One region of the Streptomyces halobius genome, then DNA from elsewhere that is predicted to be linked to it. Evidence: riboswitches for the same ligand, from Rfam matches in the RefSeq annotation. Region 1 holds a riboswitch; each other region holds the start of a gene.
The links. Region 1 has a riboswitch for cobalamin ahead of metE (5-methyltetrahydropteroyltriglutamate--homocysteine S-methyltransferase). Riboswitches for the same ligand answer to the same signal wherever they lie in the genome.
Positions count from the first base shown of each region.

Region 2: another riboswitch for cobalamin. It lies ahead of K9S39_RS37795 (acyl-CoA thioesterase); the one in region 1 lies ahead of metE (5-methyltetrahydropteroyltriglutamate--homocysteine S-methyltransferase).
Region 3: another riboswitch for cobalamin. It lies ahead of K9S39_RS01240 (ABC transporter substrate-binding protein); the one in region 1 lies ahead of metE (5-methyltetrahydropteroyltriglutamate--homocysteine S-methyltransferase).
Region 4: another riboswitch for cobalamin. It lies ahead of K9S39_RS37915 (ABC transporter substrate-binding protein); the one in region 1 lies ahead of metE (5-methyltetrahydropteroyltriglutamate--homocysteine S-methyltransferase).

Region 1 is NZ_CP086322.1:2,520,831-2,524,672, forward strand. It holds gene K9S39_RS11835 (DUF6777 domain-containing protein) at 1-33, shown strand, start outside; gene K9S39_RS11840 (L,D-transpeptidase) at 352-1,482, shown strand; cobalamin riboswitch at 1,810-2,029, shown strand; gene metE (5-methyltetrahydropteroyltriglutamate--homocysteine S-methyltransferase) at 2,192-3,842, shown strand, end outside.
Region 2 is NZ_CP086322.1:8,331,236-8,335,077, forward strand. It holds gene K9S39_RS37785 (Orn/Lys/Arg family decarboxylase) at 1-530, shown strand, start outside; gene K9S39_RS37790 (VOC family protein) at 810-1,226, opposite strand; cobalamin riboswitch at 1,516-1,763, shown strand; partial or broken gene K9S39_RS37795 (acyl-CoA thioesterase) at 1,962-2,294, shown strand; gene K9S39_RS37800 (hypothetical protein) at 2,949-3,827, shown strand.
Region 3 is NZ_CP086322.1:294,720-298,561, reverse strand. It holds gene K9S39_RS41895 (S10 family serine carboxypeptidase-like protein) at 1-208, shown strand, start outside; gene K9S39_RS41890 (S10 family serine carboxypeptidase-like protein) at 205-693, shown strand; partial or broken gene K9S39_RS42645 (DUF4158 domain-containing protein) at 827-1,244, opposite strand; cobalamin riboswitch at 1,806-1,973, shown strand; gene K9S39_RS01240 (ABC transporter substrate-binding protein) at 2,003-3,646, shown strand; gene K9S39_RS01235 (ABC transporter permease) at 3,643-3,842, shown strand, end outside.
Region 4 is NZ_CP086322.1:8,357,660-8,361,501, forward strand. It holds gene K9S39_RS37910 (FecCD family ABC transporter permease) at 1-619, opposite strand, end outside; gene K9S39_RS37915 (ABC transporter substrate-binding protein) at 600-1,736, opposite strand; cobalamin riboswitch at 1,913-2,115, opposite strand; gene K9S39_RS37920 (serine hydrolase domain-containing protein) at 2,407-3,525, shown strand; gene K9S39_RS37925 (heavy metal translocating P-type ATPase) at 3,815-3,842, shown strand, end outside.

The DNA.
Region 1 (3,842 bases):
CCCCAATACAGGTCACAGCCATACACGGACTGACATGACTTTGAGGCGGTTTGTCCTGTTTGATACGGAACACTTCCGTATTCCTCTACGTCCCCGCGTAGGCGATTTGCGGCACTTCACTGCAACCCATCGAGATCAAACCGTGTCCTAAACAACAGATGCTCCGGACAACCTCCTAAGCAGACAAAACATCTGCATATGCGGCGGATGCGAGGGGCCTGAACGGGCCCGGACGGCCCTGGACGGTGATGCCGTCACCGGGCCGGGTTCCGCCACTGTCAGTTGTTCTGTTTGGGAGGGACCCTCGTGCACGCCGGATCACGTCGCCACCTTGCCCGGTTGATACCCGCCGTGACAGCGGCCGCCGCGCTGCTGACCGCGTGCGGAGGAGGTGCCAATGCGTCGTCGCCGGACGCGGGCGCGGCCAAGGTGACCGTCACCCCGGCCGGGGGCAGCAAGGCGGCCCAGCTCGGCTCCGGGATATCGGTGCAGGCCGACGGCGGCAAGCTGGTCTCGGTAGAGGTCAAGGACGACGACGGCGCCAAGGTCGCCGGACAGCTGGCCGGTGACGGCTCGTCATGGAAGTCGGACAACAAGGTCAAACCGAAGACCACCTACACCGTGCGGACGAAGGCGAAGTCGACGGAGGGCAAGGAATCCTCCGCCACCTCGGTCTTCACCACGGAGGAGGCCGACAAGGTCAACAAGCTGACCAACACGCCGGGCGGCGGGCAGACCGTCGGCACCGGTATGCCGATCTCGATTCTCTTCGACAACCCGATAGCCAAGGACAGGCGCGCGGAGATCGAGAAAGCGATGAAGGTCACCTCGCAGCCGAAGGTCGAGGGCGCCTGGGGCTGGGTCAGGGACTGGACCGGCAAGGACCGCATCGACTGGCGCCCCAAGGACTACTGGCCGGCCGGCACCAAGGTCTCGGTGAAGGGCGCACTGGGCGGTATCAACTCCGGTGAGGGCGGCTGGTTCGCCCGCGACTACAACTTCGACTTCCGTATCGGCGCCGACCGCAAGGCCGTCATCGACGTCCCCTCGCACACCCTGACCATGTACGAGGACGGCAGGAACGTCGGCTCCGTCACCGGCTCCGCGGGCTCCCCGCAGGACCCGACCCGCGGTGGTGTGCACACCGTGCGCAGCAAGAACGCGGCGGAGACGATGGACTCCTCCACCATCGGGCACGGCAACGAGTGGATGCTGGACTCGCAGTGGGTCACCCACCTGACCGCCTCCGGGACCTTTCTGCACTCCGCCCCGTGGAACAAGTCCCTGGGCGTGGTCAACAACAGCCATGGCTGTTTCGGTATGACCACCAACGACGCCAAGAAGGTCTACGACTTCCTGTCGATCGGCTCCACGGTCGAGGTGAAGGGCACCAGCAACACCAGCAAGACCGATGTCGGCAACGGCCTTGAGGTGTGGCAAGAGACCTGGTCGCAGTGGCAGCAGCGCAGCGCACTGAAGTAGCGGGACTGCCTGAGTAACCGAAACACCTGCATCCTGAACATCGTCACCGCGAACAGGGCGGTCGTGGCCGTGGGGCTACGGCCGCCCTGACGCAGTTCCTCATCCGGCCACCCCTCCGGTTCTGCCGCTCCACCGGTGGCGGCAAAGGCGACCCTCCATGCGCGGCCGCCCACCTCCACTACAACGCAACCAGCGACTTCCCGCCATCGGGCTGAGGCGTTCGGCGTACCACCGCAAGATTCGGCGTACCCCACCACCGGATCCGGCGCACCCGCCGCCGGATCGGGGTCGCGGCCCGCCCCCCATACCGACCGCGAACGTCCTCGTCTACGCTGGCCGTGCAACTGGTTCGCCCTGTCCGCCAGGCAGGCGCGTCGCAAGAGGGAACCCGGTGGGAATCCGGGACTGCCCCGCAGCGGTGAGTGGGAACGACCGCCGTCTTACGCACTGGGCCCGATCCCGGGTCTGGGAAGCGACGGCCAGTAGATGTCCGCCTTCGGCGGATGTGCCCGCGAGTCCGAAGACCTGCCAGTGCCCGTGCGCGACACCGCGTGCGGAGATCCCGGTGACCTTCGAGGGCGGGTCGGCGACATAGCAGGCGGGCACGTACGGCACGGTCTGGCGTCGTGGTCCGCCCGTTGTGCCATCCCTTCGCGTCCTCGGCCCCGTCCCGGGGTCACATGGAGACACGCTCGCGAAGGAGAGTTCCGTGACCAGCAAGTCCCCAGCCGCGGCAGTACGGGCCACCGTGCACGGCTATCCCCGTCAGGGGCAGCACCGGGAACTGAAGAAGGCCATCGAGGGCTACTGGAAGGGCCGGGTCACCGCCGACGCCCTCCGGGACACCGCCGCCGAACTGCGCCGCGGCAACTGGCGACAGCTTGCCGAGGCCGGTGTGCACGAGGTGCCGACCGGCGACTTCTCGTACTACGACCATGTGCTGGACACCACCGTGATGGTCGGCGCGATCCCGGCCCGGCACCGGGCCGCGGTGGCCGCCGATCCTTCCCCAAGCTCTCGGCTTCGCTCGAGCAGGGGATGCCCCATCGACGTCTACTTCGCGATGGCGCGCGGCACCCAGGAGGCGGCGCCGCTGGAGATGACCAAGTGGTTCGACACCAACTACCACTATCTGGTACCGGAGTTGGGACCGGAGACGGTCTTCACGGCGGATTCCACCAAGCAGGTCGCCGAGCTCCGCGAGGCTCTGGCGCTCGGTCTCACCGCCCGGCCCGTCCTGGTCGGCCCGGTCACCTATCTGCTGCTGTCCAAGCCGGCGCCCGGCGTCGCCGCGGACTTCGACCCGCTGACGCTGCTCGACCGGCTGCTGCCGGTGTACGAGGAGGTGCTGGCCGATCTGCGGGCCGCCGGTGCCGCGTGGGTGCAGCTGGACGAGCCGGCGCTGGTGCAGGACCGCTCCCCCGCCGTGCTCAACGCCGCCGCCCGCGCCTACCGTGTCCTCGGCACACCAGCCGACCGTCCGAAGCTGCTGGTCGCGGCCTACTTCGACCGGCTGGGCGACGCCCTGCCGGTGCTCGCCAAGGCGCCCGTCGACGGCCTCGCGCTGGACTTCACCGGCGCCGCGGCCGCCAACCTCGGCGAGCTGGCGGCGGTCGGCGGGCTGCCCGGCAAGCGGCTGGTCGCGGGCGTCGTCAACGGCCGCAACGTGTGGATCAACGACTTCGAGAAGTCACTGTCCACCTTGGGGACCCTCTTGGGCCTCGCCGACCGGGTCGACGTGTCGTCGTCCTGCTCCCTGCTGCATGTCCCGCTGGACGTCACCGCCGAGCGGGACATCGATCCGCAGATCGCCCGCTGGCTCGCGTTCGCCCGGCAGAAGGCCACCGAGATCGTCACGCTGGCGCGCGGCCTGGAACGGGGCACCGACACCATCGCCGCCGAACTGGCCGCGAACCGGGCCGCCTTGGCGTCCCGTGCCGGTTCCGCGCTGACCTACGACCCCGCGGTACGGGCGCGCGCCGCGGCGGTCACCGACGCCGACACCCGCCGTTCGCAGCCGTACGCCGAGCGGGCCGCGGCCCAGCGCGCCCAGCTGCGGCTGCCGCTGCTGCCGACGACCACCATCGGCTCGTTCCCGCAGACCACCGGGCTGCGGACGGCCCGCGCCGATCTGCGCACCGGGCGGATCGACAGCGCCGCGTACGAGGAGCGCATCGCGGCCGAGATCCGGGACGTCATCGGCTTCCAGGAGAAGGCCGGTATCGATGTGCTGGTGCACGGCGAGCCGGAGCGCAACGACATGGTCCAGTACTTCGCCGAGCGGCTGGCCGGCTATCTCGCCACGCAGCACGGCTGGGTGCAGTCCTACGGCACCCGCTATGTCCGGCCGCCGATCCTGG
Region 2 (3,842 bases), 5.8 Mb from region 1:
TGGAGCGCGTGCTACCCGAGCTGGTCGCCGAGTACCACCAGCGCTACACCGGTCGTACCCTGCGCGAACTGTGCCAGGAGATGCATGACCACCTGCGCGAGGCGCACCTGGTCGAGCTGCTCGATACCGCCTTCCAGGACCTGCCCGAGCCCGTCACCCCGCCCCAGACGTGTTATCAGCGCCTGATCCGCGGTGGCACCGAGCGGGTACGGCTGGCCGACGCGGCCGACCGGGTGGCCGCCGCCATGGTCACCGTCACCCCGCCCGGCATCCCCGTCCTGATGCCCGGCGAGAACACCGGCACCCCCGACGGGCCGCTGCTGCGCTACCTGACGGCCCTGGAGTCCTTCGACCGGGGCTTCCCCGGCTTCCGCAGCGAAACCCATGGCGTCACCCTCGACCCGGACACCGGCGACTACCTCATCGAATGCGTACGCCGGATCCCGGCCCAGCAGGCCGGCCGCGCTGCCGACGAGCATCAGGAGACGCGGACACCGAGCCCGTCCGACGCCGGACTGTCCGCAGGCTGACGCCAGGGGGGAGCTCCGCAGCGCCCACGTGGACGGACGAGGACCCTGACCCGGTGTTGGTCAGGGTCCTCTCCTGGCCAGGGGCCTCGTCTGGTCCCAGTTGCTGCCGGGCAGCCCGTGGACCGGCCGGTTCGAGCGCTCACAACCTGCCGAGAATGGTGGCCCCTTGAAGCCGGAGCCTTGGCACGGTGCAGGGCACGGGGCTGCGGGCAGTGAGGCTTTTCGCGGAGGGATTCCATCCCCCATGCCGGGCAGCGGGCCCGCGCGGCCGCTGCCCGTTCAGGCCGGCTGCTCGCTGATGTTGACCAGCCAGGTGATTCCGAAGCGGTCCGTACACATGCCGAAGACGTCGCCCCACATCTGCTTCTCCAGCGGGACCGTGACCGTGCCGTCGCCGGAGAGCTTGTCCCAGTAGCCGCGCAGTGCGGCGGCGTCATCCCCGCTCACACTCACGGAGAGGTTGTTTCCGGGCTTGTACGCCATCCCCGGGGGGATATCCGCGCCCATGAGTGTGAACCCGCTGTCCGTTTCGAGCATGCTGTGCATGATCTTGTCGGCGGCGTCTCCGGCCTCCTTCTCGCCGAACTCTCCGTACGTGTTCATCCTCAGGGTGCCGCCGAAGACCTCCTTGTAGAATTCCATCGCTTGTCGGGCGTTGCCGTCGAAGCTGATGTACGGGTTGAGGCGAGAAGGCACGGAATTTCCCCTTCGTGACGTGACGTCATTTCTGGAAGATTAGGCGATATGGCGCCGATAACCGGGGCAACTCCCCGGCCGTCGGACATCGGCCTGTTGCCGCAGCGGGGTCGCGTCCGGCCCCAGCCTGACGCCGTCCACCATCAGGGAGGGTTCCGGGGCCGGACTGTTGGTGCCCGCCCTTCCGCCACCCGGCAGGACCCGCGTGCGATACCGCTCCGCCCACCGCGCGCCGGCGCTCTTCAGCCGGGGAACGGGGCCTGCGGACCACGCGGGAATCCGGCTGTGGTTACCCTGGCGCTGCAGCTGGTTCGCCCTGTCAGCCAGGCAGGCGCGTCGTAAGAGGGAACCTGGTGGGAATCCGGGACTGCCCCGCAGCGGTGAGCGGGAACGACCGCCGTCATACGCACTGGGCCCGCGCTCGGGCCCGGGAAGCGACGGCCAGTAGATGCCTCGTACGGACGACTCGTGCGAACGACTCGAACGTACGCGAGGCGTGCCCGTGAGTCCGAAGACCTGCCGCTGCCCGCATGCCACCGGGGCGTGCGGTGATCCCGACGGCTCGACGGGGCCGGCGGAACCGGGCAGGCCCCGTGCCTCGCCGCCCGCCACTCCTTCGATCCCCGGGCTGTTTTCCGCGACTCGCGAAGGAGAGTTGACGTGTCCGACCGAACCGCGACCCTGGATTCCGCCGCCAAGACGCCGGACGATTCCCAGGTGACGCTCGCGCACATCATGAGCGAGCACGACACCAACCTCTACGGCACCATTCACGGTGGCGTGGTGATGAAGCTCATCGACGACGCGGCCGCGGCCGCCGCCGGGCGGCATGCCGACGGTCCGGCGGTGACCGTGTCGGTGGACCGGATGACGTTCCTGGCCCCGGTACGCGCCGGCGATCTGCTCAGCGTGCGTGCCGAACTCGAAGGGGCGGGCCGGACGTCGATGACGGTGGTGGTCCGTGTGACGGCCGAGCGTTGGAATGCCTCGGGGCCGGTCGCCGAAGTGGCCACCGGCCGGCTGACGTTTGTCGCGATCGATGCCGAGGGGCGGCCCCGCCCGGTTCCCGGTCTCGCTTGGTGAGCTCCTCCAGGATCTCCTCCAGCCAGCGCACATGCGCGGCCAGGGTTCGGCTCTTGTAGTCGTGGACGTGGTCGAGGAGTCGTGGACATGGTCGAGGATCCACCATCCGGGCGCGGTCCACCTCCGGCAGCCACGGCTCCTCGCGGATCTCACGGGCGTGGGACCGCTCCACCTGTGCGCGCCGGGCCACCAACTCGGACTCCTCCGCTCTCCTTCGGCTCTCCCCGGCCCTTCGGCTCTCCTTCGGTGAGCCGACTGCCAATGCCCTCCCATCAGCGGATTCATTGCCGTACAAGCGGGATTTCATCGGACGTGGCTAGCGTCAGCCACGTCCGATGCAGGCACGGCACGTCTTACCAGGGAAATCCCGGGCAACGGGCGATGAGCGATGGGCCATGGGCAAGGTCGAAAACGAGCAGGCGTAGGCGGGCCATTGGCGGCCGACGGCTGCTGCGCGACTGCGCTGAAAATGGCCCGGCACCTGACGAGGCGTCCATAACCACTGAGCCGAGAAACGGAACCCGTCATCCCCATGCCAGGCATGTCTCGTGGGCTTAGCGGCTTAGAGGCTTAGCGGGCTCCGCAGGGTGAGCCGTTGCTTGACACGGCCAGATTCTGATTGATGGGGGAGGTATGGGTTTGCCACGCATATTCAAGCGGCTCCTGGCCGCGCTGGTGGTGCTGGCCGCACTCTTCGGGTTCATTTCCCCGGCGGAGGCCAAACCGGTCCGACCGGTTGACCTATGCGCGACACAGGTTGCGGCCGCCCGGCAGATCGGGGCGGAGATCCGTGCGCACAACGCCAAACCGCATGTATTCCGGATGCCGGCGCAATCGGCGGCCGCGGCGGCGTACAACGCGGAGAAAGCGTCCTTAGAGGCCCGCAGAGCCACGGTCGTCGCCCAACTGCGGGCGTGTTACCAGGCGATGAGGGCGCTCGAGGACGAGGACTCGGGCCCTCTGGGCCTTAAGGCGCCTACCCGGCGGAAGTTATCCGATCTTGAGCAGGCCAAGAAGCCCGTTTCGTCGAACTGGACCGCACCCCCGCCGCCCCCGAACGGCAAGAACTGGCAAGTCCCCAAAAACTCCCCGATACGCCAGGTGTACGAAGTCATCCGAAAGGGCAACCCGGGCAGGGTAGGCGACATCAGGCTCCGTGGCGTCGCGCGTCCGCAGGCCACGGACAGAGATACGGCGTATCCGGCGGCGTCCGGCCGTACGATCGGATCGTATAACTCCGGGAAGCCCAAGGTTTCGCCGGACCACATCGTCCCCTTGGCCGAACTCGTCCAGATGCGGGGCTTTATGAAGCTCACGCCCCGGAACATGTACGTGGTCGCGCGTGCCCCGCTGAACTTTCAGTGGCTGTCGAAGGCCGCGAACGAATCGAAGAAATCCAGGAGCGCGGCCTATGTGTCGGGCGCGGATCCGCGATGGATAAGAGAGCAGGTCGGGCTGGAGAACGAGACGCGCAAGAAGTTGCAGGAAATCATCGACCAGCTGCTCAAGAGCCAGTGACAGTGACGGAGGTTG
Region 3 (3,842 bases), 2.2 Mb from region 1:
CATCGGCCAGAAAGACGCCCTGGACAACTCCTATACCGCTTTCCAGGCCGCCCTCGAAGCGGGCGACAGGGAAAGGGCCACCAATCTCGGCAACGACCTGGTGGCCACGACCCTGGCATACGGAGGGAACTTCGACCTCTACGACGTGCGGCGCTGGGACGATCTGCCCATGGGGGCGCTGCGCGCTACCTGGACAGCAAGGACGTGAAGAAGTCCCTGCACGTCCCCACGGACGTCACCTGGCGGAGCGACGACGACAACGGCCCGGTGGCCACAGCGCTGGTGAACGACAACATGGCGGATTGCTCCGGGCTCTACACCGAAATCATCGACAAGGACTACAAGACCCTGCTCTACACCGGGAACTTCGACACCGCCTGCGGGTACCGGAGCACCGAGGAGATCCTGGACGACCTGATGAAGCGGAAAGGCGAGCACGAGCACGCGGAGTGGCGCAACGCTCCCCGGCTGATATGGACGCAGGCGCAGGGGAACCCGAAGGGACACGTCCGCCGCCACAGGAACCTGACGCAGGTCAGCGTGCCTGACTCCGGACACCAGGTACCGGCGTTCCAGCCGCGGATCTGCCGGGAGATGCTCTACAACTGGCTCTTCGACCGTCCCTTCCCCGGCTACGACCCGCAGCAGCCGCTCAAGCAGCGCAACGGCAACGTCGGCCTGCGAAGGGGATGAACGCACCCGCACTGGCCGCCCGGGAACCGTCCCGGGCGGCCACGGTCCAGGCGGCTTCTCCTGCGGCCCTCGTGCGGAAGACCGACCCAACTGACCGACCGTATCCGGACCTTCGCCCAGCTTTGACACACCCCAGGCGGCCGAGCTGGAACGCCGGGATCTCATCCACCGGCTCCAGCGCGCGGGCGAACGCGGTGCCCGTCGTCTTCGTCGGCGGCCGGCGCAGCCGCTCCAGCTCCGAGTACCGCCTGACCTCCGTCGTTGTCAGCGTGGCCACCAGGTCCCCGGGCAGTGCCGGGTCCGCCCGGCGGGCGGCCTTCGCGACCGTGGCGTGCAGCCGCTTCTCCGCGACAACCCCTGGCCTCGGCCACCTGCCGGGCCAGCAAGCTCACCCCCGGGCAGCAGCACCCGGTGACGGCGCAGCCGGCCCACCGCCAGGTTGAACAAGGCCACCGGCCCCTCGGCATGCGTTCACGCCCTCCATGCAGGAACGTACGGAACTGCCGGCCCCACTCGGCGTCCTCGTACGGGTGGTAGCCGTACGCGTCGCGGTCGCCTCGCGCAGACGGTCGATGGTGGCTGTCAGGTCGTCCTGTGCGCCTCGGAATGCGCGCGAGGCGCATGTGGTCGAGAACCACCTCGATCGCACGTCGGAGGCGAGGAAGCAGGCCGCGGCGGGCGATCGGGGCGAGCCGGCCGTCTGCCAGCCACCCTGAGAGTCTGTGGATCTGAGCGGCGGATGCCGCTGACGTCGGCGGTCCCCGGGGCTCGGTTTCCACCGGTCGAGGTACGGGAGGTCGCCGACCGCGTGGTCGCGCTCGCGACGGGTACGACTGCGGATCATCGGGGCGCTGCTGTGACACTTGCCGCGCTCCGGGCGCCGGGCGCGCGTGGTGGGCTCGGCCCCGGCCACCGGTGTATGCGCCATGGGCGCGGTTGCAGCGGGCGGGAGCACTCGGGGGGCGCAGAGGATCGGCCGGGGGCGGCCGCCCGCCTGGACACCATCGTCGCCGAGGTGGTGCTGCGGATGCCGGGTTCCGGCTTGTCCCGCTCTGGTCGGAAACTGCAAGGGCAGGTGAGCACGGACACTCCCCATGGACCGGCTGGGCTGGCTATGTTGTTCGTGCCGCGGTTACGGGAAACCGGTGTGAATCCGGTGCGGTCCCGCCACTGTGACCAGGGAGCTCCCCTGCATCCGTGTCACTGCGCCCAGGGCGTGGGAAGGCGTGGGGGAGCGGTGAGCTGGAAGCCAGGAGACCGGCCGTGGTGCAAGCCCGTTGGTTCCACGAGGATGGAGACAGGGTCCACCATGTTCGGTCCTGCCCGGGCGCGCCTCGCGCTGCCCAGTTCACTTGCACATTCCCCCGCACCTCAGACCGGTCGGCAGATCGACCGGCGCGCGTTCCTGCACGGGCTGGCGGTCGCCTCGTCCGGTCTCGTCCTCGGCGGTGGTCTGACCGCGTGCACCTCCGGACAGTCCTCGCCCACCGGTGCGGGGGAGCCCCGGCGCGGGGGCCGACTGCGCGCGGTGGTCTCGGGTGCCAGCTCCAGCGATGACACGCTGCACCCCTTTGTCGCCGGGTCGTGGGGCGCTGGCATCGTGATGAAGAACCTCTTCGACAAGCTGTGCGCGTACAAGGACGATCTCACCGTCACCAACCGGCTCGCGGAGTCGATCGAACCGAACTCCGACGGCTCGCTGTGGACCGTCAGGCTCCGGGACGGCGTCGAGTGGCACGACGGCAAGCCGCTGTCGGCCGACGACCTGATGTACTCCGTCAGGTATCTGCTCGACCCGAAGTCCTCCTTCACGGGTGCCAAGGACCTCGCGATGGTGGACGTCGACGGGCTGCGCAAGGTGGACCGGCGCACCGTGGCCGTTCCGATGCGCCGGCCCATCGCCGACCTGCCCTCGTTGCTCGCGGGCTGGTACGTCTACGTCATCCAGGACGGCACGACTGCGTTCGACAACGACCATCCGCCGGTCGGCACCGGCCCGTTCCGGTTCGACCGGTGGAGCCCGGGGGACCGGGTACGGCTGACCCGGAACGACTCCTACTGGGAGAGCGGCCGCCCCTACCTCGACGAGCTGGAGATCATCTTCATCACCAAGGCCGACACCCGGCTCAACGCGCTGCTCGGCGGCGACGCCGATGTCGCGCACGAGCTGGCCTGGGCGCAGGCCGCGGCTCAGGAGCGGACGGGCCGGGTCCAGGTCGTGACGTCGCCGGTCGGCCGTATGCAGAGCTTCAACATGATGGTCGACCAGAAGCCGTTTACCGACCCGCATGTGCGTGAGGCCCTGAAGCTGGCGGTGGACCGCCAGGAGATCGTGGACACGGCGTACTCCGGCTACGCCGACGTGGGCAACGACCTGTACGGGTTGGGCGCTCCGCTCTACAACGACGATCTGCCGCAGCGCCGCTACGACCCGGACAAGGCGAAGTCGCTGCTGCGTAAGGCCGGCAAGGAAAGGCTGACCGTCACCCTGCACACCTCTGATGTCACCCCCGGCATGCTGGAGGCCGCGACCCTCTACGCCGAGCAGGCCAAGCGCGCGGGAATCACCATCAAGCTGGAGAAGTCACCGGCCGACTCGTACTGGTCGGAGGTGTGGGCCAAGAAGCCCTTCGCGCAGAGCGGCTGGGGCAACTACGCGCTCGACTGGTTCTACGGGCAGACGTTGCTGTCCACCTCGGACAGCAACGAGACCGGCTGGCGCCGCCGGGACTGGGACAAGCGGTTCTTCGCCGCGCGCGCCACCATGGATCCCGGCCTGCGGGCGCAGCGCTACGCCGATCTGCAGCAGGAGCTGTGGCAGGACGGCGGGTACATCATCCACTCGTTCGTGAAGTGGATCGACGGTGCACACCACAAGGTCGGCGGCGTCCGCGGCGCCCCGCCGGCTTCCGACGGCTGGGGCAGCTACCGCGATGTCTGGCTCGGCGCGTGACCGGCCATGCGCACCCGTTGCTCACCGCGTGCACCCGTCGGCTGCTGGCCGCGGCGGGGGTGACGGGCGCCGCCACGGTGCTGGTGTTCGCCGGGACGGAACTGCTCCCCGGCGACGCGGCCGAGGTGATCCTGGCCCGGTCGGCTGGTGGGGCGGGCGGTACGCCGGAGCAGATCGCCGCGCTGCGCGCGGAGCT
Region 4 (3,842 bases), 5.8 Mb from region 1:
GCAACTCGCTGTAGGGGTCGGCGAGATACGTGAGCAGCGAGACCAGCGCCGCGAAGAACGCCCCGACGACGATCCCGGAGAGCACGATCGTGAGCGGCGGTGCGGGCCCCCGCACCCGGCTGGTCGCGAAGACCGCGCCGAGGGCGAACAGCCCGAACCCGAAGGATCCGAGCACCAGCGCGGCCGAGCCCAGACCGAGGACGATGGCGAGCGCTCCGCCGAAGGACGCGCCGGAGGAGACGCCGAGGATCTGCGGACTGACGATCGGGTTGCCGAAGACGGCCTGCAGCGCCGCACCGCAGACGGCCAGTCCCGCGCCGACCAGCATGGCCAGCAGCACCCGGGGGAGCCGGACGTTCAGCACCGCCGCCTCCTCGGTGGGTGTCCAGGTCCGTTCGAGCGGCAGCAGCTGCCCGAGCAGAATCCGTACGACCTGGTCGACGCCGACCGCATAGCGGCCCACGGCAAGGGCGGTGACGGCGACGAGCAGCACGCCCGCCGGGAGGACGAACAGCGCGGTGCGGCGGCGGAGTCCGGCGGCCGGTATCGGCGTGGCTCCCGGCCCGCCGGGTCGTTCCGGCCCGCGCCGGCCGCCCCGCTCAGCGGCCGAAGTCGTCATAGTCCCGGGAGCCGGAGTTGGCCTTCGTCCGCAGGATGACGTCCAGCTGGGCGGCGGTGGGCTCGGCACCGTAGAGGAACGCGTACTGGCGGACCACCTCGTCCCGCAGCCCCGGCGCCCCGGTGCCGTGCACCAGACCGGCGAGCCACTGCCACATCAACGGCGACTCCTGGCTGGGCGGGTCCCAGCGGTAGCCGCCCAGCGGCACCTTGTAGACGCGGCGCTCGCGCACCGCCCGCAGGGTCGCCAGCGCCGGTTCAGCGTAGAGATCCTTCGGGGCGGCCGGCCCGAAGTTGCCCAGCAGGATGATGTCGGGGTCCCATTTCAGGAGCTGTTCCCTGTCGATGGTGACCTGCTCGTCGTCGACCCTGGCCGCGGGGTTGCGGGCGCCGACGAGCTCGGTGACGTAGTGGTTGTAGGAGGCGCCGCCCCCGGCCTGCAGTCCGTCGGCGGCGCCGCGCAGATAGAGCACGGACGGCGCGTTCTCGGCGCCCGCACCGGACGCGGGAAGCCGGCCGCGCAGCCGCTTCAGGGCCGTACGCATCCCGTTCACCATCTTCTCGGCGCGTTGCTGCTTGCCGAGCAGCTTGCCGTAGAGGGTGATGGCGCCCTCCAGGTCCTTCTGGGTGCCGTAGGTGAGCCGGGCGACGGTCAGCCCGGCCTTGCGCAGTGGTTCGACGATGCCCGGACCGCGGTCGCCCCACTGGATCACCACATCCGGTTCCAGCGCGAGCACGCTCTCCACGTTGGGTGCGAACTCGGCGCCGGCGACCTCGGTGGGGACCTTGAGCAACTCGGGGTGGGCCGTGCCGAGGAAGCTGCCCTCGATCGCGGTGCGCGAGGCGGCGTTCATTCCGGCCAGCACCTCAGGCCCGCCGTTGACGGCCACCACCATGGAGGCGGCGGGCAGCGGGATGGTCACCACCCGGCGGGCCGGGCGCGGCAGTTCGACGGTGGCGCCGGTCAGGTCGGTGACGCGGAGTCCGTCACCGGTGCCGGCCGCGGGTTCGGCCCGCCCGCAGGCCGTGCCGAGAATGGGCAGGGTGGCTGCGGCGAGGGCGCCGCCCAGCAGTCGGCGGCGTGAGACGTCAGGGCTCGGCACGGTGGGTCCAGGCATCCGGGATCCTCTCCGGTCCGGAGCACGGGCCACCAGGGGACCGGCACCCGGGACCGCAACGCACTCCGGCCACGGCCCACTGGGCCGCCGGCCGCGCACGCCGAGCACCCGAACGGGTCTGCCGCGTCTGTCGCCGCCGCAGACCTCATGCACGCCTCCTGGGGTCCACGCCCCGTGGATGGTGTCCGCGACAGGTCAGTGTCCTGACTCCCGGATCGCCGCTCGCCCCGACCTTCCAGCATCGCTGCCGTGGTCTCCGTGGGGTCCGCTCCCCGGTCACAGTGGCGGGACCGTGCCGGATTCTCACCGGCTTCCTGGCTCCCGTCGCGCAGTTCGTCGGGCACACAGTAGCCAACCCGCCTGCAGGGGGAAAAGGAGAGCCCGTTCACACTGATGCACGGGGGGCGCGAGCCAGGGGGCGTGAGCGCGGGACGAGCGGGCGCGAGTCGCCGACGCGTACGGGCACGAGCGGGCACGAGTCGCCGCGTAGGGATGCCCTCGCCCAACACCCGGGCGGGAGCCTCGTCGGGCAGCTGTATCTTGCGGGGGATCTTGCGGGCGGCACAGTTTCCTTGCGTCAAGGGGCGGGGACAGGGTTCCCATGCCCGATCGTTCTCCTCAGTTTCGCCGTGTCCGCGCCGCATCGTCCGGGTCTCGGCGCGGGATCACGATGGCGGCTGTGATGGCTGTGGTGGCTGCTGCCCTGGCTGTCGGAGGTGCTCCGGCGCGGGCTGGTGGTTCGGCTGACGTCGTGCGGCAGGCTCTGGTCCACCTGGTGCGCGATGACGGGTACCCCGCCGCCTTGGCCGCGGACCGCGGCCGTCACGGTCGTATCCGCCACTACACCGCCGGTGTCGCGGACTTGAGGACCGGGGCGGAGGTGCCGGTCAACGGGCAGGTGCGGGTGGGGAGCAACACCAAGACGTTCACCGCCACCGTCGTCCTGCAGCTGGTCGGGGAGGGCAGGGTCGCCCTCGGCGCCCCGGTCGAGAAGTATCTGCCGAACCTGGTGCGGGGCAAGGGCATCGACGGTCGCCGCATCACGGTACGTCAGCTGCTGCAGCACACCAGCGGACTGCCCAACTACACCGACTTCATCGGCGACCCGACCGGCAAGGAGCGCCATACCTACGTCCGGCCCCGCGCACTGCTCGACCTGGCGCTGGCGCACAAGGCGCACTTCGCTCCCGGGGCCCGCTGGGAGTACAGCAACACCAACTACCTCCTGGCCGGCCTGATCATCGAGAAGGTCACCGGCCGCCCGCTGGCGGAGGAAATCACCCGCCGGGTCATCGAGCGCATCGGACTGCGCCACACCTACTTCCCCGCCGCGGGCGACGAGAGCATCCGGGAAGCCCACCCGGAGGGGTACGCCGCGAAGGGCGGGGGAGTGATGAAGAACATCACGGAGCTGGACCCCTCCTGGGCCTGGGCCGCCGGGCAGATGATCTCCACCCCCGGCGACCTGAACCGCTTCTTCTCGGCCCTGCTCGGCGGCAGATTCCTGCGGCCCGCGCAGCTCGCCCGGATGCGCACCACCGTCGCAGTCCCCGCCGGCCGTCTGTGGCCCGGTGCCCGCTACGGGCTGGGCGTGATCGGTACGCCGATGAGCTGCGGCGGTCTGATGTGGGGGCACGGCGGTGACATCCCCGGCTACGGGACGCGTACAGGGGTCACCGATGACGGCCGTGCCTTCACGGTCGCCGTCACCGCGGACTCGGACTCCGCACCCGTCAGACAAGGCCCCGCCGATGTCCAGGCCGCCGTCGACACCGCCTTGTGCAGGTGACGGGTGACAGCCGGCGCTCGTGGTGACGGTACGTCCGGTCGGTCCGGGCTGTACTGATCCGGGGATCGGGGCGCGCCGGGCTGCGGCCCGCGCGCGGCCGCGTGTGCGGGGGCGTGGCGGTGGGGCCGGGTGGGATGCATGGTGCACGCGGCGGCAAGGTCTCCGAGGGGGATCAGATGTGGGGCGCAAGGGCCACCTGTCCCGGGCATGGGGGCCGGTCAGCCCCTGCCCCGTAGGGGTAGCCGCGCGAGGCTGGAGGGGAGCGAACACGCAGGGAGGGCGATCCGCCATGGGAGTCGCCGATGTCGTCGTGGTGG